Regions from separate parts of the Priestia sp. BR_2 genome, predicted to be linked through region 1. Evidence: predicted binding sites of a transcription regulator. Region 1 holds the regulator's gene; each other region holds the start of a gene.
What was found. Region 1 encodes NrdR, which represses ribonucleotide reductase genes. Its sites were predicted from a motif close to AACACNATATATNGTGTT; they were not measured.
Positions count from the first base shown of each region.

Region 2: a site for NrdR is predicted at 4,477-4,494, ahead of RB298_RS30800 (anaerobic ribonucleoside triphosphate reductase). Genes of this name have one in related genera too.
Region 3: a site for NrdR is predicted at 4,908-4,925, ahead of RB298_RS18990 (adenosylcobalamin-dependent ribonucleoside-diphosphate reductase). Genes of this name have one in related genera too.

Region 1 is NZ_JAVFHM010000312.1:43,213-53,430, reverse strand. It holds gene pstB (phosphate ABC transporter ATP-binding protein PstB) at 1-714, shown strand, start outside; gene phoU (phosphate signaling complex protein PhoU) at 769-1,428, shown strand; gene polA (DNA polymerase I) at 1,697-4,357, shown strand; gene mutM (DNA-formamidopyrimidine glycosylase) at 4,504-5,337, shown strand; gene RB298_RS26855 (MntP/YtaF family protein) at 5,459-6,199, shown strand; gene coaE (dephospho-CoA kinase) at 6,209-6,808, shown strand; gene RB298_RS26845 (lytic transglycosylase domain-containing protein) at 6,805-7,371, shown strand; gene RB298_RS26840 (alpha/beta-type small acid-soluble spore protein) at 7,440-7,667, opposite strand; gene nrdR (transcriptional regulator NrdR) at 7,815-8,288, shown strand; tRNA gene RB298_RS26830 (tRNA-Ala) at 8,468-8,540, shown strand; gene RB298_RS26825 (YhgE/Pip domain-containing protein) at 8,668-9,858, opposite strand; gene RB298_RS26820 (nuclear transport factor 2 family protein) at 10,111-10,218, opposite strand, start outside.
Region 2 is NZ_JAVFHM010000338.1:351,418-361,635, reverse strand. It holds gene RB298_RS30825 (HelD family protein) at 1-1,561, shown strand, start outside; gene RB298_RS30820 (hypothetical protein) at 1,695-1,823, opposite strand; gene RB298_RS30815 (hypothetical protein) at 1,866-2,147, opposite strand; gene RB298_RS30810 (replication-associated recombination protein A) at 2,388-3,695, shown strand; gene RB298_RS30805 (PCYCGC domain-containing protein) at 3,753-4,292, shown strand; gene RB298_RS30800 (anaerobic ribonucleoside triphosphate reductase) at 4,529-6,763, shown strand; gene nrdG (anaerobic ribonucleoside-triphosphate reductase activating protein) at 6,760-7,263, shown strand; gene mnmA (tRNA 2-thiouridine(34) synthase MnmA) at 7,338-8,447, opposite strand; gene cymR (cysteine metabolism transcriptional regulator CymR) at 8,747-9,166, shown strand; gene RB298_RS30780 (cysteine desulfurase family protein) at 9,181-10,218, shown strand, end outside.
Region 3 is NZ_JAVFHM010000229.1:203,943-214,160, reverse strand. It holds gene RB298_RS19000 (ABC transporter permease) at 1-286, opposite strand, end outside; gene RB298_RS18995 (GntR family transcriptional regulator) at 781-1,923, opposite strand; gene RB298_RS18990 (adenosylcobalamin-dependent ribonucleoside-diphosphate reductase) at 2,149-4,791, opposite strand; gene RB298_RS18985 (DEAD/DEAH box helicase) at 5,213-6,970, shown strand; gene RB298_RS18980 (YqhG family protein) at 6,972-7,934, shown strand; gene RB298_RS18975 (hypothetical protein) at 8,080-9,195, shown strand; gene RB298_RS18970 (YqzE family protein) at 9,484-9,675, opposite strand; gene RB298_RS18965 (N-acetylmuramoyl-L-alanine amidase) at 9,823-10,218, shown strand, end outside.

The sequences.
Region 1 (10,218 bases):
GATACGTACCATGCGCTTAAAAACGTCGATCTGGACATTCCGGAGAAAACGGTGACGGCATTCATCGGACCGTCGGGCTGCGGCAAGTCAACGCTGCTGCGTACGCTGAATCGGATGAACGACATGATCCCTTCCACCCGAATCGAAGGCAGCGTGCAAATCGGCGGGACGGAAATCTACAGCGAGGAGGTCCACGTCGAGGCCTTGCGCAAGCAGGTAGGGATGGTGTTCCAGCAGCCGAATCCGTTCCCTAAATCGATCTATGACAACATCGCTTACGGGCCGCGCCTGCACGGCATCCGCAATAAAGCGGAGCTTGACCAAATCGTGGAGCAAAGCTTGAAGCAGGCTGTGCTGTGGGACGAAGTCAAAGATTATCTTAAGCGTTCTGCGCTGAGCCTGTCCGGCGGTCAGCAGCAGCGCCTGTGCATTGCCCGGGCCCTTGCCGTACAGCCGGATATCCTGCTCATGGATGAAGCCACGTCCGCGCTGGACCCGATCTCGACGCTGAAGATCGAAGAGCTGGTACAGGAGCTGAAGAGCAAATACACCATCGTTATGGTTACGCACAATATGCATCAGGCTGCACGCGTATCCGGGCAGACGGTATTTTTCCTGAATGGCGAAGTGGTTGAATCCGCAAACACGGATACGCTGTTCTCGACGCCGTCGGATGCACGTACCGAGGATTATATCTCGGGCCGTTTCGGTTAAGGCCGTTATTACGACAATGATCTTTCTTAAAAGTAGATAGGAGGAGCATCATACATGATCCGGAGAATTGAGTTTGATCAGCAGCTTGATGAGCTGAGAAGTTTGCTGCAGGATATGGGCAAGCATATGGAGGAGGCGCTGGCAAACAGCGTGGAGTCCCTCCAGACCTTGGATGCGGAGAAAGCGCAGGTGGTTATCAAGAACGATGTGCAGTTAAACAACATGGAAGAGCAAATCATGGACATCGGCTCCCGCCTGATCGTGACCCAGCAGCCTGTGGCAAAGGATTTGCGCCGAATATTGGTTGCTTTCCGGATTGCAAGCGATTTGGAGCGTATGGGAGACTTGGCGCGGGATGTCGCTAAAGTTACGGTCCGTCTGCAAGGCCAGAAACTGATCAAGCCTTTGGTGGATCTTCCGCGGATGTCGGATATGGTGCGTGCGATGGTTTCGGAATCCATCGAATCCTATCTGACGGAAAATACGGATCTGGCTTATAAAATGGCACAGGATGATGATCAGGTCGATCACTTGTACAGCGTCATTCTGCAGGACCTGTATTCGCATCTGACATCCGATCCGGATTCGGCCAATCAAGCGATGCTGCTGATCATGGTGGGACGCTACATCGAACGGATCGCCGACCATGCAACCAACATCGGCGAGAGCACGGTGTACCTCGTAACGGGTCATCGTCCCGACCTCAATCAATAGCAAAATGTTAGTCAAACGCTGGCGAAAGCCGGCGTTTTTTTTGCGAGCATTTAGAAAACTCCAGCGAAGCGAGGCCATTCTTTCATCGCATTTATATGTTTTGGGGCCCCCGCAAAGGATTTGGAATAAGCATCGAAGCACAGGCTCCACTTTGTGGGGCTATTTTGCGGAAAAACAGGAATTCACCGCTAATCGAACGGATTGTTCGGATTTGGCGTTAACCTATGTTATCATGTGGAAAGGAAGTAATATTGGTGCGAGGTGTTCTATGGACAAGCTGATTCTGATTGATGGAAATAATATCATTTACCGGGCATTCTTTGCGATGCCGCCGCTGACCAATGCCAGCGGACAACAGACGAATGCGGTTTACGGCTTTACGACGATGCTGCTTCGCTTGATCGAGGAGCATAAACCGACGCATATGATGGTGGCATTCGATGCCGGCAAGGAAACGTTCCGCCATGCGGATTTTCAGGAGTACAAGGGCGGCCGACAAAAGACCCCGCCGGAGCTCTCAGGACAATTCCCGCTGCTGAAGGAGCTGCTGAAAGGCCTGGGCGTCTCCCAATTCGAAATCGGCGGTTATGAGGCCGACGACATTATCGGTACGATTACCCGCCAGGCTGACGAAGCCGGCCGCAAGGTGATGGTCGTCTCCGGGGACAAGGACATGCTGCAGTTGGCTTCGGAGCATACCACGATCGCGATGGTCCGCAAAGGCGTCACCGAAATCGAGTATTACGGACCGGAACAGATTAAGGAGCGGTATAACCTGACGCCTGATCAGATTATCGACCTTAAGGGATTGATGGGCGATGCTTCCGATAACATTCCCGGCGTTCCGGGAGTAGGGGAGAAGACCGCGCTGAAGCTGCTTCATGAATTCGGATCCGTTGAAGCGGTGGTGTCCCGGACCGATGAGCTGAAGGGCAAGATGAAAGAGAAGATCGAGGAGCATGCGGATTCCGCCATACTCAGCAAGAAGCTGGCTACGATCTTCCGCGAAGTGCCGCTGGAACAGTCGCTGGATGAAATGGCATTTACGGGCCTGAATGAAGAGACGGCTGGTCCCGCACTGGCGAAGCTCGAGTTTAAATCGCTTATCGAACGGTTGAACCTGAGCACAAGCGGTGCCGCTGGTGATGCGGCGGAGTCGAAGCCTGAAGCGAAGATCGACGTGACCCTTGTGGACGAGAAGGGCATTGCCGAGGTTGCGGATCATCTGGCACAAGTGACCGTGCTTCATGTGGAAACGCATGGGGACAACCCCCATCATGCGGACGTGATCGGGCTGGCACTCGCGACGGAGGAGCGGCAGTACTTCATTCCGTTTGACGTGCTGAAGTCGGAAGAGGCGGAGCCTGTCCGTGCTTGGCTTGCCGATAGCGAGATCCAAAAACGCGGGTATGACCTGCACCGTATTGACCTGGCGCTGCATTGGCAGGGCATCGCTTTTGCCGGCGCGGCATTCGACGTTCACCTGGCAGCCTACCTGCTGGATCCTACGGAATCGAATCAAACCCTTAGCGGTCTGGCCTCCAAGTACGGTCTGGCCTATCTTCAAGCCGATGAGGACGTGTTCGGTAAAGGGGCCAAGTACAAGGTTCCCGATGTGGAGAAGCTCAGCGAGCACATGGCCAGAAAATGCCTGGCCGTATCCGAACTGGTTCCCATTCAGGAGAAGGAGCTGGCTGCGAATGAAATGCTCCCGCTGTTCCATGATCTGGAGATGCCGCTTTCCCGCATTCTGGCCGATATGGAGAAGCAGGGAATCGCCGTGAATGCGGAGGATTTGAAGGAGCTGGGACGCGAGTTCGAAGGGCAGATCGCGAAGCTCGTTCAGGAGATTTACGAGATCGCCGGAACGGAATTCAATCTCAATTCGCCTAAACAGCTCGGCGAAATTCTGTTTGTGAAGCTGGAGCTGCCGGTCATCAAGAAGACCAAAACCGGTTATTCCACCGATGCCGAGGTGCTCGAAAAGCTGGCGCCTTATCACGATATCGTCCGCTTGATTTTGCAGTATCGTACATTGGCCAAGCTGCAATCCACTTACGTGGAAGGACTGCTGAAGGAGATTTCATCCGTAACCGGCAAAGTGCATACCTACTATCGTCAGACCATTGCCGCTACCGGCCGTCTGAGCAGCCAATACCCGAATTTGCAGAACATTCCGATCCGTCTGGAGGAAGGGCGCAAGCTGCGCAAGGTTTTCGTTCCGTCGGAACCGGGCTGGAGCATTCTGGCAGCGGACTACTCCCAAATCGAGCTTCGCGTGCTTGCGCATATCTCGGACGACGAACGGCTGAAGGAAGCCTTCGTCCACGACATGGACATCCACACCAAGACGGCGATGGACGTGTTTGGAGTCGGCATGGATGAGGTGGACTCCAATATGCGTCGGTCCGCCAAGGCGGTTAACTTCGGCATCGTGTATGGGATCAGCGACTATGGCCTGTCCCAGAACCTGAACATTACGCGGAAGGAAGCGGCAGCGTTTATCGACCAGTATTTCGAGGTGTTCCAGGGCGTGCGGCGCTATATGGACGTGATCGTCAAGCAGGCGAAGCAAGACGGGTATGTGAAGACCTTGCTCGAACGCAGACGGTATCTGCCGGAGATTAACGCCAGCAACTTCAACCTGCGCTCTTTTGCAGAGCGGACGGCGATGAATACGCCGATTCAGGGAACGGCCGCGGACATCATCAAGCTGGCCATGGTCCATATGGACAAGGCGCTCCATGAGCGCCAATTGAAGAGCCGCATGCTGCTCCAGGTGCACGATGAATTGGTGTTCGAGGTACCGGAGGATGAGCTGGAGGTCATGAAGGAATTGGTGCCGGACGTGATGAGTCAGGCGCTGAAGCTGTCCGTGCCGCTGAAATCGGAAGTCAGCTATGGCGAGAACTGGTACGAGGCAAAGTAAAAGCTGCACGGTGTGCTGGCGGATAGGGTTCATTAAGGGGGATCATGGGGTGAAGAGGGAGGCGGTTATGCACCATACCTTTCCACAAAACCATGGTCCCGCTCTGTCCCAACTTCCGGTATAATGGGGGATGAGGTGAAGTCATTATGCCGGAATTGCCGGAAGTAGAAACCGTGAAACGAACACTGAACCAATTGATTAAAGGTAAGCATATAGATCATGTATCCGTGAACCTGCCGCGGATTATCCAGCGTCCTGACGATATCGAGGCATTTGCTTTTATGTTAAAGGGCCATACCGTGGAAGGCGTGGAGCGCCGCGGGAAGTTTTTGCGGATCTTGCTGGACGGGCTGGTGCTCGTTTCGCATCTTCGGATGGAGGGGCGTTACGGGGTGTACCGAGCCGAGGAGCCGGTGGAGAAGCATACCCATGTCATCTTCCATTTCTCGGACGGGACGGAGCTGCGGTACAAGGACGTGCGCCAATTCGGAACGATGCATCTATTTGCGCCGGGGGAAGAGTTCCAGCATGCTCCCCTTGCCAAGCTTGGTTATGAGCCGCTGGATGACACGTTTACGTTCGGAACCTTCAAGGAAGTCATCGGCACCAAGAAAACGAAGATCAAGGCGGTGCTTCTGAATCAGGCATATGTGGTCGGCATCGGCAATATATATGTTGATGAGGCCTTGTTCCGGGCCAAGATTCATCCGGAGCGGAACGCGAACAGCCTGAAGGATGCCGAACTTAAGCGATTGTATCATGCGATCGTGGATACGTTGTCCGAAGCCGTCGACGCGGGCGGATCTTCCATCAAGTCCTATGTCAACGGGCAGGGCGAGATGGGGATGTTCCAGAACAGCCATCAGATTTACGGTCGGAAGGACAAGCCGTGCCATGCGTGCGGCGGCCCGATTCATAAGATCGTGGTCGGCGGACGGGGGACCCATTACTGCCCGAAGTGTCAGCCGGTCAAGAAGTAATTGAATAGGCGTGCACCCATTCCTGCTCCCCCACATATAATGTGGAACATATGTGGAGCGCATCGGCAGCTCTTCTTCATGAATGAGCAGCTTGATGTGGAGCTTTGGAGGAGGGAAAAGGGTGCTCAGTCATATTTTCTCGTCTGCCCTGCTGGCCATGGCGTTAAGCCTGGACGGATTTGGGGCAGGGGTTACATACGGTCTGCGCAAAACAAGGATACCGCTGCTGTCTGTATTGATCATCTCGCTGTGTTCCGGTTTGGTGCTTGGCGTCTCCATGCAGGCAGGCGCGCTGCTGCAGCGGTTCTTATCCCCGTCTGCGGCATCCGTGATCGGAGCTGCCATTTTGATACTGCTGGGCCTATGGTCTTTATATCAGCAGGTTCGGAGAAGCAGCGAGCCTGAAGTGCAGCCGGCATCCGCCGTGGATTCTTCCGCATCGCTTACGGAAACGCCGGGAGCCATTCATCAAGGGACACCGCGTCGTGAAGTTACCACGGCAGGCCAAGAGCAGCTTCAGCGAGCGGTATTCTCCCTTGAAATACCGAAGATCGGCGTCGTCATTCAAATTCTCCGCAGCCCGACGAAAGCGGATCTGGACGACTCCGGCAGCATCTCACCATGGGAGGCGATGTGGCTGGGGATCGCGCTGTCGCTCGATGCGTTCGGAGCAGGGCTCGGCGCAGCGATGCTGGGTTTCTCGCCGCTAGGCACCGCAGCCGTGGTTTCCTTGTTCAGCGGGATATTTCTGGTGCTGGGCATGCGGGTCGGCCTCCGTTTTGCGGCCAAGGGAGGCATGCGTTTTATCTCGTATTTGCCTGCTTTTTTATTAGTTGTCATGGGTATAATGAAGCTGTTATGAGGTGAAGTCATGAATATCGGTTTAACCGGAGGAATTGCAACAGGCAAAAGCACCGTGTCCTCCATGTTGGCCATGAAGGGAGCGCTTCTCGTCGATGCGGATATCATCGCCCGGGAAGTGATGCTCCCGGGTCATCCGGTGCTGGGTAAAGTGACCGAACATTTTGGACAAGCGATCCTGTTTGAAGACGGTACGTTGAATCGAAAGAAGCTCGGGGAGATGATTTTCCGTCATCCGGAGCAGAGAGCGGCATTGAATGAGATTACGCATCCGGCAATCCGGCAGGAAATACGGGAACGGACGGAGGCGTATGAACGGCAGCATCCCGACCGGCTCGTGGTAGCGGATATTCCATTGCTGCTGGAGGCAAGGGAAGCCTATCCTTATCTGAAGCAGATCGCTGTTGTCTATGTCCCGCGCGAGCTGCAGCTTGCGCGTTTGATGGAGCGGGACGCTCTTACCCGGGAAGCGGCAGAGGCGCGTCTTAGCAGCCAGATGGACATTGAGGAGAAGAAGCTTCGAGCGGATATCCTGATCGATAACAGCGGCACGTTGGCCGAAACGCAGCAGCAGGTGGACAACCTGTGGAACAGGTTGGTTCAGTTATGAAGTGGCTTCGTAAAAAAAGGGTGCTGCTCCTGCTGTTCGTTTCTTTTGTAGCGCTGCTGTTCCTAAGTTCCAATTGGATGACCCTGCTGTATCCGATCCATTATAAGGATGAGATCCGCAAACATGCCGCTTATTATGAGGTCGATCCGTTTCTGGTGGCCTCGATCATCCGGGTGGAAACGAATTTCAAGCCGGGCAAGGAATCCAAGAAGGGGGCGCTGGGCATTATGCAGCTGATGCCGGATACGGCGAACTGGGCGATGGAAATGGCCAAGCTCCCGTCGGTGAACCTGCTGAGCGTAAAGAATGAAGTGGATGCGAACATCCAGCTGGGCACCTGGTACATTCAGAATCTGCACAAGGAAATGGACGGCAATCCGATTGCCGCCATCGCCGCTTATAACGCGGGCCCGGGGAACGTCAAGAATTGGATCAACAAGGGCATGTGGGACGGAACCTATGAGAACGTGAAGAGTATACCGATCGGGGAAACCCGGCATTATGTACAGCGCGTGATTTATTATTATAATCAATATACGGATGTGTATAAGGGCGGCTTCTAAAGAAAAAAAGAGCGCTGGACAGGCTCTTACTTCGAGCCGCCAACACTCCTTTTTTAAGGAAGAATCAATTATTGACCGGAGAATTGACCAGCCAATTGTTGCTCGGCCAGGGTTACAAGACGCTTTGTGATGTATCCCCCGATCGAACCGTTCTCATAGGAAGTCATGTTACCTTGGTATCCGTCTTGTGGAATGGAGATACCAAGTTCTTGAGCTACCTCGTACTTCAGTTGCTCAAGAGCAGCGTTTGCGCGAGGAACAACCAGGTTGTTGGAGTTGTTGTTGCTTTGTGCCATGTTAAGTTCACCTCCTTGGGTTGGTAAAAGTATTATGTCTCGGGTCTCGCATTTTCATAACATAAAAGACAAAAGTTTTGCTGGTAAATTTTTCTGACGCCCATTAAGGGCGAATCACGCTGAATACAAAGGAAGTGAAGACAACTTATGAAGTGTCCATATTGCAGTTATGCCGGAACGAAAGTGCTGGATTCCAGGCCTGCCAACGAGAATAAATCCATCCGCCGCCGCAGGGAATGCGAGCAGTGCAGCAAGAGATTCACAACCTTTGAAATGGTGGAGGAAACGCCGCTGATCGTCGTGAAAAAGGACGGAAGCCGCGAAGAGTTCAGCCGGGAGAAGGTGCTCCGCGGTTTGATAAGGGCATGCGAGAAGCGTCCGGTATCCGTGGACCAGCTGGATATGATCGTATCGGATGTCGAGAAGGCGCTGCGCAATACCGCGGCGGCGGAAGTGGAGAGCCGCCAGATCGGGGAGCTTCTGATGGAACGGTTATATCCGGTCGACGAGGTGGCTTACGTTCGGTTTGCGTCCGTATACCGGCAGTTCAAGGATATCAATATGTTCATGAAGGAACTGAAAAGCCTGCTGTCCAAGGATACGGACGTGCAGGAGCTGTAAGAGCGCCACGGTTCTTAAACGACCCTGGTGCTCTTCCGGCGCTCTCATGGCGCCAAATTCTCAACATCGATAAGTGACATTATATAGAGAAGGAAAAAAGGCACTGCGCATTATCAAAAAAGTTCTGAAAAAGTGTTGACATGCCTGCTGATTTTTTATATGATATAGAAGTCGCTTACGGGGCCTTAGCTCAGCTGGGAGAGCGCATCGCTGGCAGCGATGAGGTCAGGGGTTCGATCCCCCTAGGCTCCATACGAAGAGAAACCCTTGAGAAATCAAGGGTTTTTTTTGTTTTTATAATAACTTTTTAATACTTCCCAGAAAATTAAATTATTACATGAGCGTAAAAAAAGGAAGTACAACGCATCGTTGATTGTTCTTACTTTATTGTATCGCCTGTAACAGAAGTAGGGGCGGCATCTGTCGCTTGATTTGCCTTAAATCCGGAAGAGAGCAGCAAGACCAAAAATCCACCGGCGACGCCCCACAAAATCAAGGCGTTTGAGTGAGCGGCGTCCAGTCCGCCGAAGTACATGACTTCCCGTAGCCCTCCTGCCGCGAAGCGCAGTGGCGTCCACGAATAGATCCAATCTCGCGTCGTCTGCGACAAGAACTCCGGAGCCATGTTCAGGAGCGGCACCGAGAAGAACATCAGCAGTACGAGCAGCGGTATTGCACGGAATCCGATCCAATTCAGCAAGGAAGATTGCAACAAGAAGAACGCCGATCCAGCCAACCATAAGAACAACCACGTCTCCCCCGCGTTCGCCAGTTCCATGCCGTACCACGACGAAGCCATCCATATGGTGAAGCATGAGGCTATGCCGACGATCGCAAGCCCCCCGATAGCTTGCAGCGCGCTGACTGTCCATCTCCTTGAACCCGCGGCGACCGCCTTCTGGCTAGCCAGGAGCAAGACGACTCCGGTCACCATGCTGCCGATCCATATAATCTGGGTAAACAAGCCCGGCGCATTTCCCGCCGCATTATTCACTCCCGGTGGATGCACGACTTCCTCCTGAACGTTCACCGGTGTCATTAAAGCTTTAGCCGTCTCAATGGGAATTTGTCCCGTTTGCTGTCCGATCTGCCCAAGCAGCTGCTGCAACAGTTCCCCATTGATCATGTTCATCGCTTGCCCCATTGCCTGTCTTACGACCATCGAGGCTTGGGTGTTCATACCCTCGTTGGAGATGATTCTCACATTAGGGTGAATCGGCGAGTGAGTCGCTAACGAGAGTAAACCGCTGCTCAGATTCGCAGGAATCACCATCGCTCCGTAATATTCGCGTTTATCCAGTCCATCCCGAGCCTTTTCCTCGGAATCCACGACATGCCAGACAAACGGCATTGCCGGGCTCGACAGCAACTTTTCCCGGATCATTTCCCCTACCGCAAACGTTTCTCCAGTCGGCAGCTCCGTCGGCTGGTCAAGGATAACGAGGGCCGCCGGGACCTCCTTTGGCTTCGATCCAAGCACCGATCCCATCATCGCTAACCCGAATACGGTCAACACGATCAGGACGAGCACCATGCCCAGCCACATCATTTTTTGTGTCAGCATTTTCATGATCCACTACTCCTTGTTCTTTATAATGAACATATGGTTGATTATCAACGGCAATGTTCATTTGTGAAGGGCAACCATATAATATGGCTGCATCACACGATCACTTCATGGCAATGAACAAAAAGAGCGTTGCTGCAGCAACGCTTCTGTATCTTTTTGATTACAAAATTGATTGCTCAAGTACATTCGTGAAGCGCAAGACATCACCGCACTTACATTTCGGCGATGCCTTGCGATTTAGCCACACAAATTTCAAAATCTACTGTTCGAATTTTTTCGTTTTTCTGCCGGCAGTATGGCCTCGATTACGTCCCAATGCTCAGCGATCTTTCCATCCTCTACGCGGAACAGATCGTAGAA
Region 2 (10,218 bases), on a different contig from region 1:
AGGGGTGGCGGGAAGCGGAAAAACGACGGTGGCGCTGCATCGGCTGGCTTATTTGCTCTACCAGTACAAGGAGCAGGTAACGGCCGAGAAAATGATCATATTCGCGCCAAACCTCATGTTCCTGGATTACATATCCGATGTGCTGCCCGAGCTCGGAGTTGGCGATATTCAGCAGCGGACCTTTGGCGATTGGGCGGCGAAGCTGCTTGATATTCAGCTGTCCTCGGAGGATCATGCGCAGACGCTTCATCAGTGGTTCGAGACGGAACCGGGCCAAGGGACGCCGGATATCGACGATAATGTGAGCGGGCGCTATAAAGGTTCCTTAAGGCTGATGGATATCGTGCGGCGGTGCGTGGAGTCCATCGAAGCCGCAGCCCTACCGGACGGGGATTTCTCTCCATGGGATGGAGCCATCCTGAAGCAGGAGACGATTGCGGAATGGTTCTACCAGGAATATAAGCCCTATCCGCTGGCGAAACGAAAGGAACGGCTGCTCGCCAGATTGCATCGCTGGGTCGAGATGGAGCTGAAGAAATCGCCATCGGCGGCCGTGATGAAAGAACGGAAGAAAAAAGCGGCACAACGCGAAAAAGCTTATGCCAATCGCTGGCCGAAATTTGAGCCGATTTCCCTATATAAGCAATTGTTTGGAGCGGTCAAGGCGGCCGGCTCCTGGGTCGAAGAGCTCTCCGCTCTTATTCCGCCGGAGGTACTGGCCGCAACGCGCAAAGATCTGAAGAAGAATGTGGTCCGGGAAGAGGATTTGCCTGCCCTGCTGTATTTCCACTGCTTGCTGAACGATATTTCCTCAGAGCAGCGGTTTGACCACATCGTCATCGATGAAGCCCAGGATTTCTCTCCGTTTCAGGTGGCTGTGCTGGATCTGTTCGTAAGAGGACATTCCTTCACCATACTAGGCGATCTGTCGCAGGGCATTCATGCGTATCGCGGCGTGCATGCATGGGAAGAAATGAGCTCCCTGTTCAAGGAAGAGGAAACGGCTTATTTTGCGCTGACGCGCAGTTACCGTTCCACGATGGAGATCATTGAATTTGCCAATGGGATACTGGAGAAGGGGGTCGCAAGAGACCTGCTCGCCGTGCCCGTATTCCGTAGCGGCGATGCCGTCCGCCTCATTCCTTATGATGCCGCGAACGCCAGAAGGAAGGATTTGGAGCGGGCCATGGGGGCGCTCATTGCCAAGGAATACCGGACGGTAGCCATTCTCACCCGAACCTTGCGGGAAGCGAAAGAGCTGCATGAGGAGTTAAGCCCGTCCTGGCCGATGTTGAATCTGATCGATGGCAGCAAAGGAACGTATCAGGGCGGATATTCCGTGCTCCCCGTGTACTTGTCCAAAGGGCTTGAGTTCGATGCCGTTGTGGTGGCGGATGCGGACCGGGCGCATTACGCGGAGAAAGCTTGGGATGCCAAGCTAATGTATGTAGGCTGTACGCGTGCACTGCATGAGCTGTGGCTGCTGCACGGGGAGCCGCTGCCTTCGTATATCATGGCAGAGAACTCAGAGATCATGGCGAGCGGTTGGCCGGCGGAGTAATCGTGCGATTGCGCAGCGGCTGTCGGCTCCCGGAGTGTCAATAGAGAGAGTCGGAAGTCCCGCAGGGATTCACATGGCAGCATGTGTTAGCCTCTGCGGGACTTTTTTTGTTGTGCAGGGGCTTGCTAGGGGTTTAACCAAGCATTTGGTAGGAGGAGCCCAGATTTTCGATAAACCGGATCAAAGTCCAGACAGCAAGGATGGAACAGGCAGCGGCCAGAAGGATGAAGAGGGTCATTTTTCGCATAGTCTTTCGTTTCAATTCCATAGTCTCCCTTCGTGGATAGTGGTTAAGCGACACGCTTCATAACAAGACCTCGTCGTCATCCTCACTCCGGATTCCCTGCCTGTACTCATAAAGCATGATGGCTGAACGTATGAAGACGTACAAGCCGAGCAGGAACTGCAGGATAAGAACGGCATACAGCAGGTTCATCGCCAGTCTCTCATCGTCGAGGTAACCGGGGCCGAATGTTTCTTGCAAAAGATGATAGGTGCTGGCATGAAGGTAGAGCCCCAGTATACTGAACGTCATATGGATCACCGCGTTATACAATTTGCGTACGGATTTTTTGCGAGTCGTCATCACATTCTCCCCAGATCAGGCTTTTCAAACGCTTCCCTATTATATGAAACGCTTCCGGTTCGATAAAAGTTGGATATGATCAAAATAAAATGCAATATCCGAGCCATGGGACGAATGAAGCGTAGGACAGGAAGTTGCCGCAGCGCAGGCACGGCGAATTCGAATATGATATGATAGAGCGTGATGGATTGAATGGAAACGACTTATTTTTGCATCGATATCAGACAAGGAAGTGTAGCCATGGATTTATTCAGTATCGGGCGTGAAGGGGACCGGGACTCCCGGCTGCTGGCCGATCGGATGCGCCCTTCGTCGCTGGATGAATATATAGGACAAGAGCATATTATCGGACCGGGCAAACTGCTCCGGCGGGCCATAGAGGCAGACCAGGTCTCGTCGATTTTATTGTACGGCCCGCCGGGATGCGGCAAAACAACGCTTGCGCATATCATATCCCAGCAAACGAAGGGGCATTTCGTTCGGCTGAACGCGGTGGAAGCCACGGTCAAGGACGTTAGGGAAGTCATTGAACAAGCCCAGAGCAACCGCAGCCTGTACGGCACCAAAACGATCCTGTTTTTGGATGAGGTGCACCGCTTCAACAGCTCCAGACAGGATGCCCTGCTGCCTGCCGTGGAGAACGGCACCATCATATTTATCGGCGCGACGACCGAGAACCCCTTTCATTATGTCAACGGGGCTTTAATGAGCCGGTCCACTTTGTTTCAGCTTCAGCCGCTGACCAAGGACCATTCCATGATCGCGATGCAGCGCGCGCTGATCGATCAGGAAAAGGGTCTTGGGTTCATGGATCTCAAGGCCGATGAGGAAGCGCTGGAGCACATTGCAGCCATGGCGAACGGGGATATCCGGCGTGCACTCAATGCGCTGGAGCTGGCCGCGATGACGACGCCGCCGGACGCAAGCGGTACGGTCCATATTACGCTGGAGGTGGCGGAGGAATCGATTCGCCGGCCTACCGTGCGTGCGGACGAGTCCACGCAGTATGATGTGCTGTCCGCCTTTCACAAGAGCATTCGGGGCTCCAGCGATGCGGCGCTGTTCTGGTTTTTGTATGCAGTCGAAAAGCTCGGCATGGACCCGATGGTGTTCATCCGCCGCCTGATTGCTGCCAGCAGCGAGGATATCGGGCTGGCCAATCCCCAAGCCATGGTGCAGGCGGTAAGCGCATTGGATGCCTACCGGAACAACGGCTGGCCGGAAGCCAAGCTGAATATCGCCCAGGCGATCCTGTTCGCCGTGGAGAGCCCGAAATCCGATGGCGTTGTATCCGCCATATCCCGCGCGATGTCCGCCATGGATGAAGTGAAATCGGCGGAGGTTCCGCTGCATCTGCGCGATGCGCATTACTCGGGGGCGGTTAAGCTGGGACATGTGGGCTACAAGTACCCGCACGATTATCCGGGCCATTACGTGAAGCAGGAGTATTTGCCGAAGGAACTCTCCCGCCGGGTGTTCTATCAGGCCACGGAGCAGGGGAACGAAGCCAAGATCGCCCACAACCAGCGATTACGACGCGAAGAATAGGGTCGTAAGGCGATAACGGGATTTACGGCCGCTAGCTTAATTAAATGGAGGAAATGAATGATGAAAACAGGGAAACAACGGTTTGTCATCCTGCTGCTGTCCGCCGGCCTTATGCTGAGCGGCTGTTCGGGAAAAAGCGCCCAGGAGCAGGTCGTTGGTGGACAGGCAGCCGAGGCGGCGCAAGAGCACGGACATCAGACGCAGCTGTCCAACGGGGATATCCAGGAGGCGACGTCTTCGATCGATGAGCTGCCGACCTTTTTGAAGAGCCAGACCAGCGAGCTCCAAACGATTTATGCTTTGTCCGCGCAGGTGAGTGATGTCCTGAAATACATTCCTTGTTACTGCGGCTGCGGGGAAAGTGCCGGTCATGAGAGCAACCTGAACTGTTTTATCGATGAGATTCAGGAGGACGGCACGGTGGTGTGGGACGATCACGGCACCCGCTGCGGGGTGTGTTTGGACATTGCCGTGGAATCTGCCAAAATGAGCAGCGAGGGTATGAGCTTAACGGATATCCGGACCGCGATCGACGAGAAATACAGCACCGGCTATGCCAAGCCGACGCCAACCCCGATGCCGCCTGTGGAAAGTTAAATTGTTATCGGTCAAACAAGAAGGTACCCGATGGTGATCCAAGGATCGCCCGAGGTGCCTTTTTTTGTAGGGCACTATCCCCTTCGGGGTTATAGCGTAAGTGCAGCCCTATTCGATTTTAAAGTCCGACCATCATGACCTATATCACAGCACGAAACTATATATGGATGTAAATTGATAAAACAAAACTATATATAGTGCATTAACGATATGAAGAAGAGGAGTTGTTCCTATTCATGAAGGTCATGAAGAGAGACGGATGCCTGGTAAAATTTGAGACGATCCGAATCGTGGAGGCGGTGGATAAAGCTTTTATGGCGGTAGAGGGTGTTTCCCGCAAGGATGCTTCCTTGCGGATTGGAGATGAGGTTGCCCATGCCACTGCAGGGATGGAACAGGTTAGCGTGGAGGAGATTCAAGATATCGTTGTGGAGCATTTGCAAAGCACGGGTTATCCCGAAGTAGCAGCTGCCTATCAACATTACAGGGAGGCCCGCGATCTGGAACGGATGCGGCGGGGAGAGCTTTATAAGATCAGCAGGGATGTGATCGGGGTAACCGATTTGGACCTGCTGCGGGAGAACGCGAATCTGAACGGAGAATCCTTCAGCGGAAAAATGAGCCGGATCGGCTCCGAATACGCCAAATGGATGGCAAGCAAATTCATCCTGCCGACAGAGCTCACGAGAGCGGTGAGGGATGGGTATGTATACGTTCATGACCTGGACCAGTATGCGCTGGGAACGACGAACTGCATCTTCATCCCGTTCGGCCGGTTGCTGGCCAAGGGCTTCAATACCGGTAACGGATCGGTCAGGCCGCCGCAGAGCATCATGACCGCCATGGCGCTGGTAGCCATCATCTTTCAATCCCAGCAGAACAGCCAATTCGGCGGCGTGTCCGGCAGCAAAATCGATTGGGATCTCGCGCCGTATGTCGGCAAATCGTTTCGTCGGCATTTTCGCAAAGGGCTGGCCTACTTCGGAGAAGCGGGGCTGGGAGCGGATCGGCCTTATGAACGAGCTCTTGAGGATCACGAAATATACATAGACAATGAGCAGCTGAAGGACACATATCCGCGAATATACCATTATGCCTATCATGAAACGGTGAATGAAACAAAGCAGGCCGCGGAATCCTTGATCCATAATTTGAATACGATGAGCAGCCGGGCCGGCGGACAAATTCCTTTCACTTCGTTGAATTACGGCATGTGCACGTCAACCGAAGGAAGGCTGGTGTCCCACGCCCTGCTGGATGCCACGATGAAGGGGCTCGGCGGGGGAGAGACGCCGATATTTCCGCAGCATATTTTCCAGTGCAAGCAGGGGGTCAACCAGGCGGAAGGCGAGCCGAATTACGACCTGTTCCTGAAAGCCGTCGAGTGCTCCAGCCGCAGGCTCTATCCGAATTTCGTCAACGTGGACGCGTCGTTTAATCTCGTCTATTATAACCCGGGCGACCCGGACACGATTATTGCCACCATGGGCTGCAGGACCCGCACGATTTCGGATCGCTTTGGGCGAAACCGCCTAAGCGGCAAGGGCAACCTGTCCTTTAATACGATCAATTTGGTCCGGCTCGGGATTGAACATGGCATCGTTCAAGGAAAGCGGGAAGTGCCGGACCTGAACCGTTTCTATCAACAGCTGGATCATTATATGAGAATTGCGGTGGAGGGCTTGATTCACCGTTACGAGCTGCAGGCCGACCAACCGGCCAAAGCGTCCGATTTCATGATGCGGGAGGGCGTGTGGGAAGGCGGCGAGGCGCTGGCGCCGGAGGATAAGGTGCGCGAGCTGATCAAGCACGGCACCCTGGCGCTTGGATTTATCGGGCTGGCCGAATGCCTGAAGGCGTTGACCGGACGGCATCACGGCGAGGATGAGGACAGCCGAGGGCTGGGGATCGAGATCATCCGGCATATGCGCCGGTTTTGCGATGCAGCCGGAGAAAGGTATAACCTGAACATCACGCTGTTTGCCACGCCTGCAGAAGGGTTATCCGGGAAATTCACGAAGCTCGACCGGCAGACCTTCGGGGTGATCGAGGGTGTGACTGACCGCGAATATTACACGAACTCTTTTCATATACCCGTGTACTATCCGATGGCCGCCTACCGCAAAATCCGTTCCGAAGCTCCTTTCCATGAGCTGTGCAACGCCGGAGCGATTTCGTATGTGGAGCTGGACGGCAACGCAAGGCTGAATACGGCTGCTTTCCGGGACATCGTGCAGTTTGCCCTGCAGCAGAACATCGGATATTTCTCCGTTAACCATCCCGTCGACCGGTGCCCGGCATGCAACTACGAAGGCATTATCGGAAGTGCGTGCCCTGGATGCGGCGCTTTGGAGACGGATGGAAACTTCCAGCGGCTGCGGAGGGTAACGGGATATTTAACGGGCAATTATACGGAGCGCTTCAATTCGGCCAAGCAGGCCGAGGTTCGGGATCGGGTGAAGCATTTGTGAATGTATGCGGATACATCCCCGAGAGCATCAATGAAGGCCCCGGACTTCGTGCGGTTCTATTCGTGAGCGGCTGCCGCCATGCCTGCGCCGGATGTTTTAATACGGATTCCTGGGACTTTGAAGCGGGGGAGCCCTTTACCGAAGAAATGTCAGCGGCGATACTGCAGGATATCCTGGATAATCCTTTGCTGGATGGCGTGACCTTATGCGGTGGAGACCCCTTCTTCTCCCCGGAAGAATGTGCGGCATTCGTACGCAGGCTCAGGACTCTCTGTCCCGCAAAAAACGTATGGGCCTACACGGGGTTCACCTTCGAAGCGCTGCTGAGGCAGCCGAAGCTGCGCGAATTGGCCCTGCTGTGCGACGTCATCGTTGACGGCAAATTCGAGTTGGAGCGCAGGGATGTCTCGCTTCCTTTCCGGGGCAGCTCGAATCAGCGTTTCATCGATGTAGCCGCCAGCATGGAGCAGGGAATTGCCGTGGAGTATATTCTTCGCTAGCACGCAAAAAAAGAGCACACGCTTTACGGAATATTCCGTATCAAGCGTGTGCTCTTCGCGTATCATTCAGCGGATTAATAAGGAACTTTATCCGCCGTTTCGATCGTTCCCCCGCCAAGGCATTCGTCCCCTTGATAGAAGACGACGGCTTGTCCCGGCGTGATCGCTTTTTGCGGCTTCGCAAACGCGACATGAACGGTTCCGTCTTCGCGCGGGGTTATGGTTACTTCCTGGTCCGGCTGACGGTAGCGGAATTTGGCGGTGCAGGTGTAGGCGTCTTTGGGCATAGCGTCTTGTCCTGCAATCCAATTTATTCCGGAGGCAACTAGTCCGGTCGAATACAAGCTCGGATGATCGCCTTGAACTACGTACAAAATATTGTTGGTCAAATCTTTGTCGGCTACGAACCAAGGCTCCCCGGAGCCGGATCCGCCGATCCCGAGGCCTTGGCGTTGCCCCAGCGTGTAGTACATCAAGCCGTCATGGCGGCCCTTTACTTCACCGGTGACAATGTCCACCATATCGCCGGATTGGGCGGGAAGGTATTGTCCAAGGAACTCCTTGAAATTCCGCTCGCCGATGAAGCAAACGCCGGTGCTGTCTTTTTTCTTGGCAGTATACAGCCCGGCCTCCTCAGCTAGTCGGCGGACTTCCGGTTTCGGCAGATGCCCGATCGGGAACATCGCCTTGGCAAGCTGCTCTTGGCTCAGCGCATTGAGGAAGTAGGTTTGGTCTTTGTTGCTGTCCACACCCCGCAGCAGCCGGTACTGTCCGTCCTCCTCGATGACGCGGGCGTAATGGCCGGTAGCGACGTAGTCGGCTCCCAAGTCCATGGCCTTGTTCAGAAATTCGCCGAATTTGATCTCGCGGTTGCACATGACATCGGGGTTCGGCGTTCTCCCGGCTTTATATTCATCGAGGAAATAGGAAAATACTTTATCGAAGTATTCCTTCTCGAAATTGACGGTATAGTAGGGAATGTCGAGCTGCTCGCACACGCGGCGCACGTCTTCAGCGTCCGCTTCGGCTGTGCAGTAGCCAAGCTCATCGGTATCATCCCAGTTTTTCATAAAGATGCCGATCACTTCATAGCCCTGCTGTTTGAGCAGGAGCGCTGTTACGGAGGAGTCGACTCCTCCCGACATGCCGACAACGATACGAGTGTTATGTTTTTCTTTTGACATCGTTATCACCATTTTCATATTGAATTGTGCCCATGGAGGTATTTTAACATATTGGAACAAGGTTCACACGCTTCATTTTGTCCACTCAGGGTGAACATTTTTCGAGTTTCCAGCTGGAATATTACCCATTGGGGTCCAGGATATGTTACGATAAGCTGAGGGTAATGATCGGAATACGGAGAAAAATACAGGATAAGCTGCTTTACTCATGGATTACGACGTATTTATCGCTCGCCCGCCACCTACAACTCATGTACAGGATGGACATAATATACAAATTACCGAAAGAGGTGTCACCTTTGAAGATATCAACAAAAGGAAGATACGGATTAACGATTATGATGGAGCTGGCCGCCAAGTTCGGCGAAGGGCCGACTTCGCTGAAGAGCATAGCCGAGAAGAACCAGCTGTCGGAACATTATCTTGAGCAGCTGATCGCGCCGCTGCGGAATGCGGGCTTGGTTAAGAGCATCCGCGGTGCATACGGCGGATATATCCTTTCCCGGGACCCGGCATCCATCACGGCAGGGGACGTCATCCGCGTTCTGGAAGGGCCGATATCCCCCGTCGATTTTACGGAAGAGGACGATCCGGCGAAGCGTGACCTCTGGCTCCGGATCCGCGACAGCATCGCTGAAGTGCTGGATTCCACGACGCTGGACTATCTGATCAATTACCATGAACAGTCTGCTGCAGACAACTATATGTTTTACATTTAAGGGTGACGACGGAGATGAAATCAGTATACTTGGATCATGCCGCATCAACCCCGGTTCATCCGGAGGTTGCGGAGCGGATGATGAATGTCATGACGAGCCAATACGGCAATGCTTCGAGCGTCCATGCTTTTGGACGGGAAGCGAAGAAGATCGTGAACGGGGCGCGTGATCGAATAGCGTCTTTGTTGGGATGCCATTCGGACGAGCTGGTGTTTACCGCAGGCGGGACCGAGAGCGATAACCTGGCTGTTCTGGGACTGCTGGAGTCCTTGGGCGTGGAAGGCAGACATGTGATTACGTCAGCGGTGGAGCACCATGCGGTGCTCCACACTTGCCATGAGCTGGAACGGCGGGGCTGCCAGGTTACCTATGTCCCGGTGGACCCTACAGGGCGTGTTTCTGTAGAGGACATTGCGGGCGCGATTCAGGACAACACGGCGCTGGTGACCATCATGTACGGCAACAATGAAGTAGGCACCGTTCAGCCGATCGCCGAAATCGGCGAGTTATGCCGGAGCCGCGGAATCGTATTCCATACCGATGCCGTTCAGGCATTGGGCTCGGAGGCGATCAACTGCCGCGAGCTGCCGGTGGATATGTGGAGCTTCTCCGCCCACAAAATCAACGGGCCGCAGGGCGTAGGCGCTTTGGTCGTCCGCAGGGGACTCAGCGTATCTCCCCGTCTGTTCGGAGGGCTGCAGGAGAAGAAGCGCCGGGCCGGAACAGAGAATATGGCCGGAATCGCCGGTTTTGCGGCGGCAGTGGAATGGACCGTGCAGAATATGGAGACGCGAATCCAGCATTATCGCGAACTGAGATCGACCCTCCTTGACGGGCTTCGTCAGGAGATTGGCGAGAATTCTTTTGTGATCAATGGAAACCCGGAACATCACCTACCTCACATCCTGAATATCAGCTTTCCCGGTGCCAATACGGAGACGATGCTGATGAACCTCGATATGGAAGGAATTGCGGCGGCAAGCGGCTCGGCTTGTACGTCGGGATCCCTGGAAATATCCCATGTACTCCGAGCAATGAAACTTTCTGACCCT
Region 3 (10,218 bases), on a different contig from region 1:
CACTAATGGATAACGTATTTCGGAGCACATCGTAAAAACTGGAATCGTTTAAAAACTGCTCGAAATATTTAAATCCTGCCCACGGACTCCCCAATATCCCCAAATTGAATTTGTAATCTTTGAATGCGATGATAATGCCGTACATCGGATAGTAAGCAAACACCAAGAACCAGATGATAGCAGGAAGCAAAAATAAGTATATGTGCCTGAAATACCATATTCTAGTTAGTTTCTTATTCTTTTTTAATTGCTCCAATCCAGGGATAAGAGCACCCTTTGGTACCATTCTCCGAACACCTCCTACATCTTCGTCGTACGGTATATAGCGACTGTCTCCCCCTCCTCCATTGCAAGCGGTTTCAATTTTATAGTTTAAATATATTCAATATGGTGTAGGAATCATTCCACAATTTCCTCATTTGGTTAAAAAGTAACCTTAAGTTATAGATAAACGGGGCAAAAGCCCCTATCCCCAACCTTTTTTCAGGTGTTTTTATTCCTTGTCAAGGATACATTATATTCAATATATCCTTATGAAATGGTCTGATAAAAAGTAATATTCTGAGATGTAGCGACCTGTGTAGGGTTTGATGAGCTTCTGCTGGATTTCTTTATCGATTTGATTTTGGGAAACTATTATGGGGGGGATTTCATGAGAGGAAGTTATGGCTGACCTAGTAAAAGAGTCCGCGCAGCCATCGCTTGCATTGTCAGGCTCGAATAGAAAGCGCATCGGACTCGTTATTAGGTTGCATATATAGGAAGAAGCGGGTGTTGGTATCAGAAAGTGGATGCAACGTTTTTTCCCGTCGTCTCGCCAATGACCAATTCCGGCTCCACTAGGGTTTTAAAGTATTTTCCGTCTTGCCCGTCATCACTGTTAATGACCTCTAGCAGCGTATAAGCCGCACGGTAGCCCATGTCTCGTTCAAATTGTTTAACATGCGTAAACGCGCCGTATCCTTCGATGATGGAAGTGGGATCGTCAAAACTGATGATGGATATGTCCTCAGGCACCTTCAATCCGGCTTGACGCGCAATCTGATAGATTTTTACCCCAAGAATTCCATTAAGCGTAATATAAGCCGTTGCCATCCGATTTTTGATATAGCGGTACAATGGATGGGTTTCAGCTTGCTCAAGGCTTCCGATTTCAAAACCGGTTACGATATGGGCAGGGTTAATGAGTGCCCCCTTTTCCTTGAAGGCATTCATATATCCATCGATCCGTTCTTGAACAGTTACGGTTTGTATGGGCGAATCGGAGCAGATGGCGATATCACGATGCCCCAGCTCCCACAGGTAATTGACCGCCATGTTAGCGCCAAGCCTGCCGTCCGATGCGATATAATGCGTTTCCACCCCGGGAAGGTAACGGTCGATGAGAACAAACGGAAACCCCGCAAATTTCATGCTTAATATTTCCTCGTTGAATAGTTCCTCGTCCACCGGGAAAATCAGCAATCCCTCTACTCCGATGTTACTGCATGTCTGGATCGCCTCTTTTTCCTTATCAATATCGCCCTCTGATAAATAGATAACGCAGCGGTAATCGTTCTCTTTCAGCGCTTGCTGAATACCTTGTATAAGTCGAATCGTAAAATAATCATAAATGCTGGGCATAATGAGCCCGATCAACCGCGTCCCCATTTCTCCGCTAGTCTTATGGACAGGTTTTACGGTACTTATAGAAGGAGTGGTCGGCATCTGAGATTCGGGCTCGCTTACAAAAGTCCCCTTTCCGGGCACCCTGGTTATGATTTTTTCGTTAACCAAGCCGGCCAAGGCATTAACGACCGTAATCTTGCTTACTCCAAAACGCTCCATGAGTTCCTTTTCCGTAGGTATACGGTCTCCAACCTTCAGTACCTGCGACGATATCAAGTCGCGTATATACTCTTGAACCCTCTGATACAAAGGCATTCTTTCCGTAGAGCTCAACCGAATCACCACATTTCATTCAATATGTTTAATATATACGTTACGAATGGCGTAAGCGTTTTATTCCATGCTCTAATCATGGAAACAGCGGCAGCCATGGACGAGAAAATCATGTCCTGACTGCCGCTGTTTATTTATTGATCTATCATATTCGTTAGCTTGCGCGGGAAAATCAAAATTTGGAGGGAGCTCTTCCCTACGACTTCCTTAAGAGCACTTACTATACCCGCAGTTCCCGCACGTCTTGCATCCCTCGATGTTAATCAAGGATGCCCCGCCGCAGGACGGGCACAGATCCAGCGACATGCTGCCGCCTGCGTGCGCGCCATGTCCGCCGTGGCCCGCAGCTGCCGTTGCCCCGCCTTCGCCTGCATCGGCAGGCGCCATCGTGGCTGCGACCGGTGCCGGATCATGGTCATGATCCGCCTCGGCGTTGTTGGCCACGTGCGTCTCGAGCGCCTTCGCCACGGCGTCGGCGATGGACTCGACGCGGTTCGCGCCGAAGCCGATCGCGCCGGTGCCGCCGATGCCCTTGAGGTGCTTGATCAGCAGCTCCACCTTGTTGCCGTGGTCTCCGTAACGGAGGAACAGGGAGCATACGCGGCCCAGGGCTTCCGCCATCGCGAACACATCCGATCCGGCTTTGCCGACGTTCAGGAAGATTTCGCTTGGAATGCCGTCCAGATCATTGATCGTGATGTACGCCATGCCGAACGGCGTGTTCATTTTATAGGTTGCGCCGCGCAGCACTTGCGGACGCTTCTTGTATTGTTTATCCAGTCCGCTCTTGCTCGGGGAGGCTGTCACGGCCACGCTTGCAGCAGCCGGCTCCACGCTCGCCGTTTCCTCAGCGGCTTGGCCTGCCGCGCTTTGCTCCAGCGCCGCTTCCGCGGTAGAAGCTGTTGTCGCTTCGGCGGCTTTGTCTTCTTTTTTCTCCGTCTGCAGGACCTGCACGTCGCGGCTGCCGTCGCGGTAGATCGTTACGCCTTTGCATCCCAGATCGAATGCCAGCTCATACAGGCGTTTCGTATCTTCAACCGTGAAGTCGGACGGACAGTTCGCCGTCTTCGAGATGGAGCTGTCCACCCAGCGCTGAATCGCCGCCTGCACGCGGATGTGATCCTCGGCGGAGAGACTCATCGCGGTGACGTAATAGTCCGGAAGCTCTTCGCCCGGATGGCTGTCCAGCCAATCCTGAGCAATCGGCACGAACTGCTCGTCGAAGCCGAGACGGCTTTGACGGAAGTATTTGAAGGCAAAGTACGGCTCGATGCCCGTCGAAGTTCCAACCATCGTACCCGTGCTTCCCGTCGGCGCTTGGGTAATGACGGTAACGTTGCGGGCGCCTTTTTTGCGGACCGCTTCGGCAACTTCCGGATACACCTCGGCCATATTTTTCATGAAGCCGCTTTGCAGATACAGTTCGGCATCGAATGCCTGGAACGAGCCCTTCTCCTCGGCAATATCCGCGGATGCAAGATACGCTTCGCGCGCGATGAAGCCATACAGCTTATCCAGGAACTCCAGCGATTCCGGGCTGCCGTAACGGATGTTCAGCTTGATCATCAGCTCGGCCAGACCCATTGTTCCGAGGCCTACGCGGCGCTCTTTTTTCTGGTTCAATTCGTTTTCTTCGAAATGGTAAGGCGTCCGGTCGATGACATTATCCAGGAAACGCACGGAGTAACGCGTCGTCGTAGCCAGCTCATCCCATGCAACGTCATGGTTCGCTTCATCGTAGAACTTCGACAGGTTCATCGCGGACAGGTTGCATACGCCCCAGCCCGGAAGTCCCTGCTCGCCGCAAGGGTTGGTACAGATGATCGGGTTGAAATACCAGCTGTTGGACATCTGGTTGTAGTATTCCATGAAGACCACGCCCGGCTCTGCCGATTTCCATGCGGATTCGATAATGGTGTGCCATACCTCGCGTGCTTTAACCGTTTTATATGGAATGATGCTGCGTCCGGCTTTCTTCCATTTATCCAAATCGCCGTCCCACAGCTCATCGTAATCGGGATCGGTGGTATCCGGGAACACGAGCTCCCAGTCCAGGTCTTCCTTCACGGCTTTCATGAAAGCGTTGCTGACGCATACCGACAGGTTCGCGTTCGTGACTTGTCCCATCGTCTGCTTCACCGTAATGAAATCCTCCACGTCCGGGTGCCAATCGTTCATCATCAACATGAGCGCGCCGCGGCGGCTTCCGCCCTGCTCGATCAGGCCTGTCGTATAACTGAACAATCCGCCCCACGATACCGCACCGCTGGAGGAGCCGTTCACGCCTCTAACGATCGCGCGCCGAGGACGAAGGGAAGACAAGTTGATGCCGACACCGCCGCCGCGCGCCATAATCTCGGTCATCTCGCTCAGGGTTTCCATGATGCCGCCCCGGCTGTCCTTCGGGGAAGGAATGACGTAACAGTTGAACAGCGTCAATTCATCGCTTGCACCCGCTCCGGCCGCAATCCGTCCGCCCGGCACCAGCTTCCAATCATCCAGAATCTCGCGGAATTTCCCGCGCCACTCTTCCTGCAGTTCCGGCGTTGCCTCAACCGATGACATGGCGGCCGCGAGTCGATCCCACATTTCTTCCGGCGTTTTCTCGATGGTTAACGTCAGCTTCTCTACATCCGACTCCACAAGCTCGCCCTTCCGTGTCTTCACGGTGACCTTGCGGCCTTCGCGTTTCACGATTTCGCCGACTTCCTTGGTCGGAAATTTAGGATCATCCTTCGTCAGCACGAGCACCACGTCGCCGACCTTGGCGTTGTTGGTGTCCGCATCCTTCCAGGCATACCGGTCCAAAAAGATCTTCTCGCTTAAACCTTCCAGCCGCTGATTCTGCATCGTACTCAAGTGCAACTACCTCCTATATAAGATATAAAATTTAAAAGATTCCCAAGTATGTGCTCACCAACAACATAACCTGTTATGTAGCCGGTCAAACATCCAAAACCACTATATACACCACATATAGTGCTATTTGTTCATTATACTACACTATATATAGGTTAACTATGCCGATAATGTGAAAATTAAGCCGACAGTTCCAAGCTCCCGCGCGCAAGCTTCCGCTTTCTTCCTCTCGCTCTCTTTTTCGCTGATCCCTATGAAAAAAAAGGATGAAAATATCCAATTCCAGCAGCCGTGCGCTCTATAGGGTATTCCGCGGCTCCCGAATCCGTGCAAGGTTATGAAGACTTCTTTTTTCGTCCATACTACATATACACCGTTGGCCCGGAATCTTTCATCACAGGAGGAGATCGACATGAACCAACAGCCATCTGCCGACTCAGGCATGATTTTCGACCCGCGCCTTCCCGTTCCATTGCAGATCGACCGTTCTTGGTTTGACGATCTCTCTGGCCGACTGGACAAAGGAGGCCCTTGGGGTGACTATCGTCTGGCCCAGCTTGCCGTTGAGGGCGAGAAATCGCGCCTTGTTACAAGCTTTGAAGAACTGCAGTGCCTCAAGCACCTTGGCGGTTTATCCCCGCTCCCCCATCAGACCGATACCGCAAGACGCGTTTTGTTCGAGATGTCGGGCAGAGCCATTTTGGCGGATGAGGTGGGACTTGGCAAGACGATTGAAGCCGGTCTCATTTTAAAAGAATACATCGTGCGCGGACTGGTATCCAAAGTGCTGATTCTCGTACCTGCTTCCCTGGTTCTGCAATGGGTCCGCGAGCTGAACTCCAAGTTCGGCATTCCCGCGGTCGCGCAGAAAAAAGCGTACTCCTGGGGCAATGACATCGTTGTCGCCTCCATGGATACGGCCAAGCGCGATCCGCATCAGGAGATTTTGCTGAACCAGGAATACGACATGCTCATCATCGATGAAGCCCACAAGCTCAAGAACAAGAAAACATCCAATTATCAATTCATCCAAAAGCTGCGCAAAAAATACTGTCTCCTGCTCACCGCCACGCCGGTGCAGAACGACCTCAGCGAGCTCTTCAATCTCATCACGCTGCTGAAACCGGGCCAGCTTGGCGGCCAGGGACAGTTTGCCGCAAATTTTGTCGTGGATAAACGAAGACCGAAGAACCAGGACCAGCTCAAGGATGAGCTGTCCAAGGTCATGATCCGCAACCGTCGGGGCGAAGGCGAAGTGAAGTTCACGAAGCGGTCCGTCCGCAACGTGGGACTCAGCCTTTCGCCTGAAGAACAGTCATTATACGACGGCGTTACGTCCTTCGTCAAAGATCAGTATCAGGCAGCTGGGGGAAATTTAAGCAGTATGCTGTCGCTCGTCACCCTGCAGCGGGAAGTATGCAGCAGCCGGGATGCCGTCTTCGTGACCCTTGTTAATCTGTCCAAGAAGCTGCCGGAGGACTCTCCGATGCGCGATAAAATTTGGGAGCTGGTCTATCTCATCAAGGCCATCAAAGCAAACACCAAGGCGGAAAAAGCCATCGAGCTCATTCAGCAAATGAACGAGAAGGTCATCGTGTTCACGGAATATCGGGCCACGCAGGAATACTTGCTCAATTATTTCCGCGATCACGGGCTGGTCTCCGTCCCGTACCGGGGCGGCATGAACCGCGGCAAGAAGGACTGGATGATGGACCTTTTCCGCGGCAAGGCGCAGGTCATGATCGCGACGGAAGCCGGCGGCGAAGGCATCAACCTGCAATTCTGCCACCATATGATCAATTTTGACCTGCCCTGGAATCCGATGCGGGTCGAGCAGCGGATCGGACGCGTGCACCGTCTAGGCCAGACCAATGACGTGAAGATCTACAACCTGTCGACTTCGGGAACCATCGAGGAGCATATCCTGAACCTGCTGCACGAGAAGATCAACATGTTCGAGATGGTCATCGGCGGGCTTGACGTTATCCTGGAGCGCTTCGAGAAGAAGGAATCGATCGAGAAAAGCCTGTACAAAATCATGCTGGAGTCCGGCAATGATGATGAAATCCGCCAGCGCATCAGCACATTGGGCGACTCGATTCACCATATCAAGCAGGACGTCGAGCTGGAAAGCACGGCCGAAGAAACTCTCAGAGAGGAAGAAGCCTAATATGACCATGACGCCGCAGGAGGTGCAGCAGCACTTCATGGCCTATTTGGAAGCCACCGAATGCACCGTCATCGAAAAATCGCCCGAGCATGTCACCGTGAAACTGTCGCCGCAGGCCGACAAAATGCTCACCAACCGCCCCTATTACTGGGGGTTCGTGGAACGGACCGGGGCTCCCGCCGAAACGCTGTCGTTCAACTTCGTGTTTGATCCGGAAAAATACGACGAACGGCTCGCCAAGGCCGAAGAAGCCAAAGCCAAAACCCAGCTCAACGCACCTGCGCAGGATCCGCTGCTGGCGCGCTATTACGGGAACGCCCCGGTGCTGCCGATCTTGGGGCCAGGCCGGATTCAGCGGGAGAATATCGGCTACGGCAGCAGCCGGCTCGCCCAGATTTGGAATGCCTCCCGCGAAGAGGGCAAATGCGTGTATCTGTTCCAGCAGCGGGATGCCGAACCGCGTCCCAGGGGCCGTTCCACGCCTTATGAACAGTGGCTGGGCGTCTGCTTCAAGGTGGAGTTCAGCTGCGATCTGAAGCGGGAGGAATTGTTTTTTCTCGGAATCTCGCTGTCCAGCCGCTCGATTACCGAAGACTTCCCCGCCATTCTGCATGGGCGCGAATTGACTCCACGCCTGCCCGAGAGCGTTCACGTCAGACCGGCGGCTCTCACCCTTGAGCAGGCCGTAGCTGCCCTGGAGAATCATCTGATCAACAAGCTGAGCAAGCTGGATTACGATTGGGCGGCGAAAGCTAAGGAACGCCTCGAAGACGAGCTGATGGTCATCGACGGCTACTACGAGGATTTGCTCAAAGAGCAGGACGAAGAGAAAAAGGCGCAAATCGAGGAGCAGTACAAGAACCGCCGGTCGGAAATGCAGTGGCAGTACGAGCCGAAAGTGAGCCTGTCCGCCATAACCTGCGGTCTGTTTCATCTGTGTTCGCCCGTGGGCGCGTCTTCATGACGCCTCTCTACAAAAGCAGGCAAAAAAAGAACCATTCTCCCTTCCCCTGCCGCGACAGCTTGCAACAGCCTTTGCAGAGCTTGTCCGATATGATGATTCCATCACATCCATGGCGCGTAAGGGCCAAGGAAAGGCGGTTAGCGATTTGAAGCTGTGGAACATGGAACCCCGTTACCAGGATGACAAGGACAACAAGCGCAAACCTAAATCAATCGACAACAAACGCTTTATCCAATATCGAAGGTGGTCTGCCTCCGTCATCGTAACGGCACTCCTGTGGTTCAGCACGACCCACCCGCAGGCAGGCATGGCTGCGGCTCGTGAAGCAGACACCCCCAATCCTGCGAGCGCCGTCAGTGCGGCTGACGCTCTGCTTGCAGTCCAGTCTGCATCGAGCCTAGCCTACAGCAGCGCCAGGGCTCAAGTACCGGAAAGTTTGGTAAACTTTGCAGAACAGACCGTGGATCAACTATCGGTGCATGCGCCATTTACTGCCTGGGACGGAGCAGAGCTGGATTTCACCCCACTTGGTCCGGGCACGCACGGCTGGCTGGTCACGATTTCCGATCAGGGACTGCCTCAGGGCTACATGATTATCAGCGCAGGAGAAGACGGTGGATATATCTTGAGCGAATACGGGATCGGCTCCACCCTTCCCTACAGTCAAGCACCGCTGAATGAACGGCTTGCGGCCGAGGGATTTCTGAAGGCCGGCGGATCTTTGCCGAAGGGAAGCAGCGTGCGCAAGCTGTATGACGTATCCCCTGTCTGGCAGGTTCAGCTTCCCGGCAAGAAGCCGGTTTATATCAGTGCACTGAATAGCGAAATCCTTCCGGAAGAACTCAAGCAGACAACGACGGCGGTCAAGCCGGCATCGGCTTCGATGCCGGCGGCAAGCAAGGGATTGGTAACTTCATCCGCTCGCTGGATTGCCGGAGCGCCAACCATTGCAGCCGGCGATTCCCGGGATCCTTACGATAATCTGCTGTGGCTGACCTCAAGCAATCTGACGGCCCGAAGCAGTGCCGATCTGCGTAAATTGCTGCAGGAGCACTCCAGCCTGATATTCAAGTCCAAAAATAGCAATGCTGCTTACGGAGCCCCTTTTACCTTAATCGGGTGGCACCGCTGGTCGACAGGGATTCAGAAGCATTCGGCAGCGCTCTATGTGTCGGTTCCATTGCGGAACACAGATACCTTCCGCTTCCTGCCGGCATCCCGCTTGATCGGACAAGGCCAGTTCTATGCTCAACCCAAATGACGCGAAAGTACAAGCAAGCGGGCTAACAAGTCCGTCATTCATGCGAACCAACCATAAGCCCTCATCCCTTCAGCATCCCAGACGGACAAAAGGACGCGGCCCTGATCAGGGCTCGCGTCCTTCATCGTTTCAAGTCTTTTTAACCATGGTCACTTCCGAGCGTCGCCCACCATTTTAAAACACCTAAACATGCCCCAAGTCTAGCATCTGGCTGTACAGGGTGCCGTGCGCACGCTGTACAATAGCTGACTTCGTTAAGGAACATACAGCAAATGAACAGCAGCAGCTTTACTTTTGCCTTTTTTTGCGCTTGGAGGATACGTCGTCTTTCCACAGCGACATGGAGAACGGAATCATGCCGAACCACCTTGTGGTCCAGGATTCCTTCACCTTCGCCCTGCGCCGAACTTCCTTAGGCGTATCTATATAGTTAACCACGCGTTCGGTAATATATTTGATCAATTCATCTCCGCTTGCCATACGAATCAACTCCTTATGGTTTATCCGCTTCCCAGTATCAGTGTGCTCCATTCCGATCGATTCTAGACTCCTGTTTAACGGCATGATTTTTCCGTCTAATGCGCATCCTAATAAAGCCGAAATTTTACGTGAAAGAAGGAATCCATCATGATTAAGGCAGCTGGAGTATGTTTTCTTCTCTTGACGCTGGCACTCCCCGGTTCTGTCACGGAAGCAAGCCCAGTAAAAAAGCAAGCCCTGAAGATTCCCGCACGAGCCGTTCATCAGCAAGTGATGCCGACAGCCAGGCTTATATCCGAAACACCGGAATCCACCCATTCCGCCGGACGGGAAATCGACCAATCCGAGCTAAGACACCTACACCCGTTTGTGCATGACGTCGTGCTGATCGATGTGGGTCATGGCGGAATCGACGGCGGAACGTCGTATGGAGACATTCTCGAAAAAGATATCAATCTGGCCATTTCACGCAGACTGTTCATGCTGCTACGCAAGGAAGGCTATCATGCCGTGCTGAACCGCGACGCCGATTACGCGCTAAGC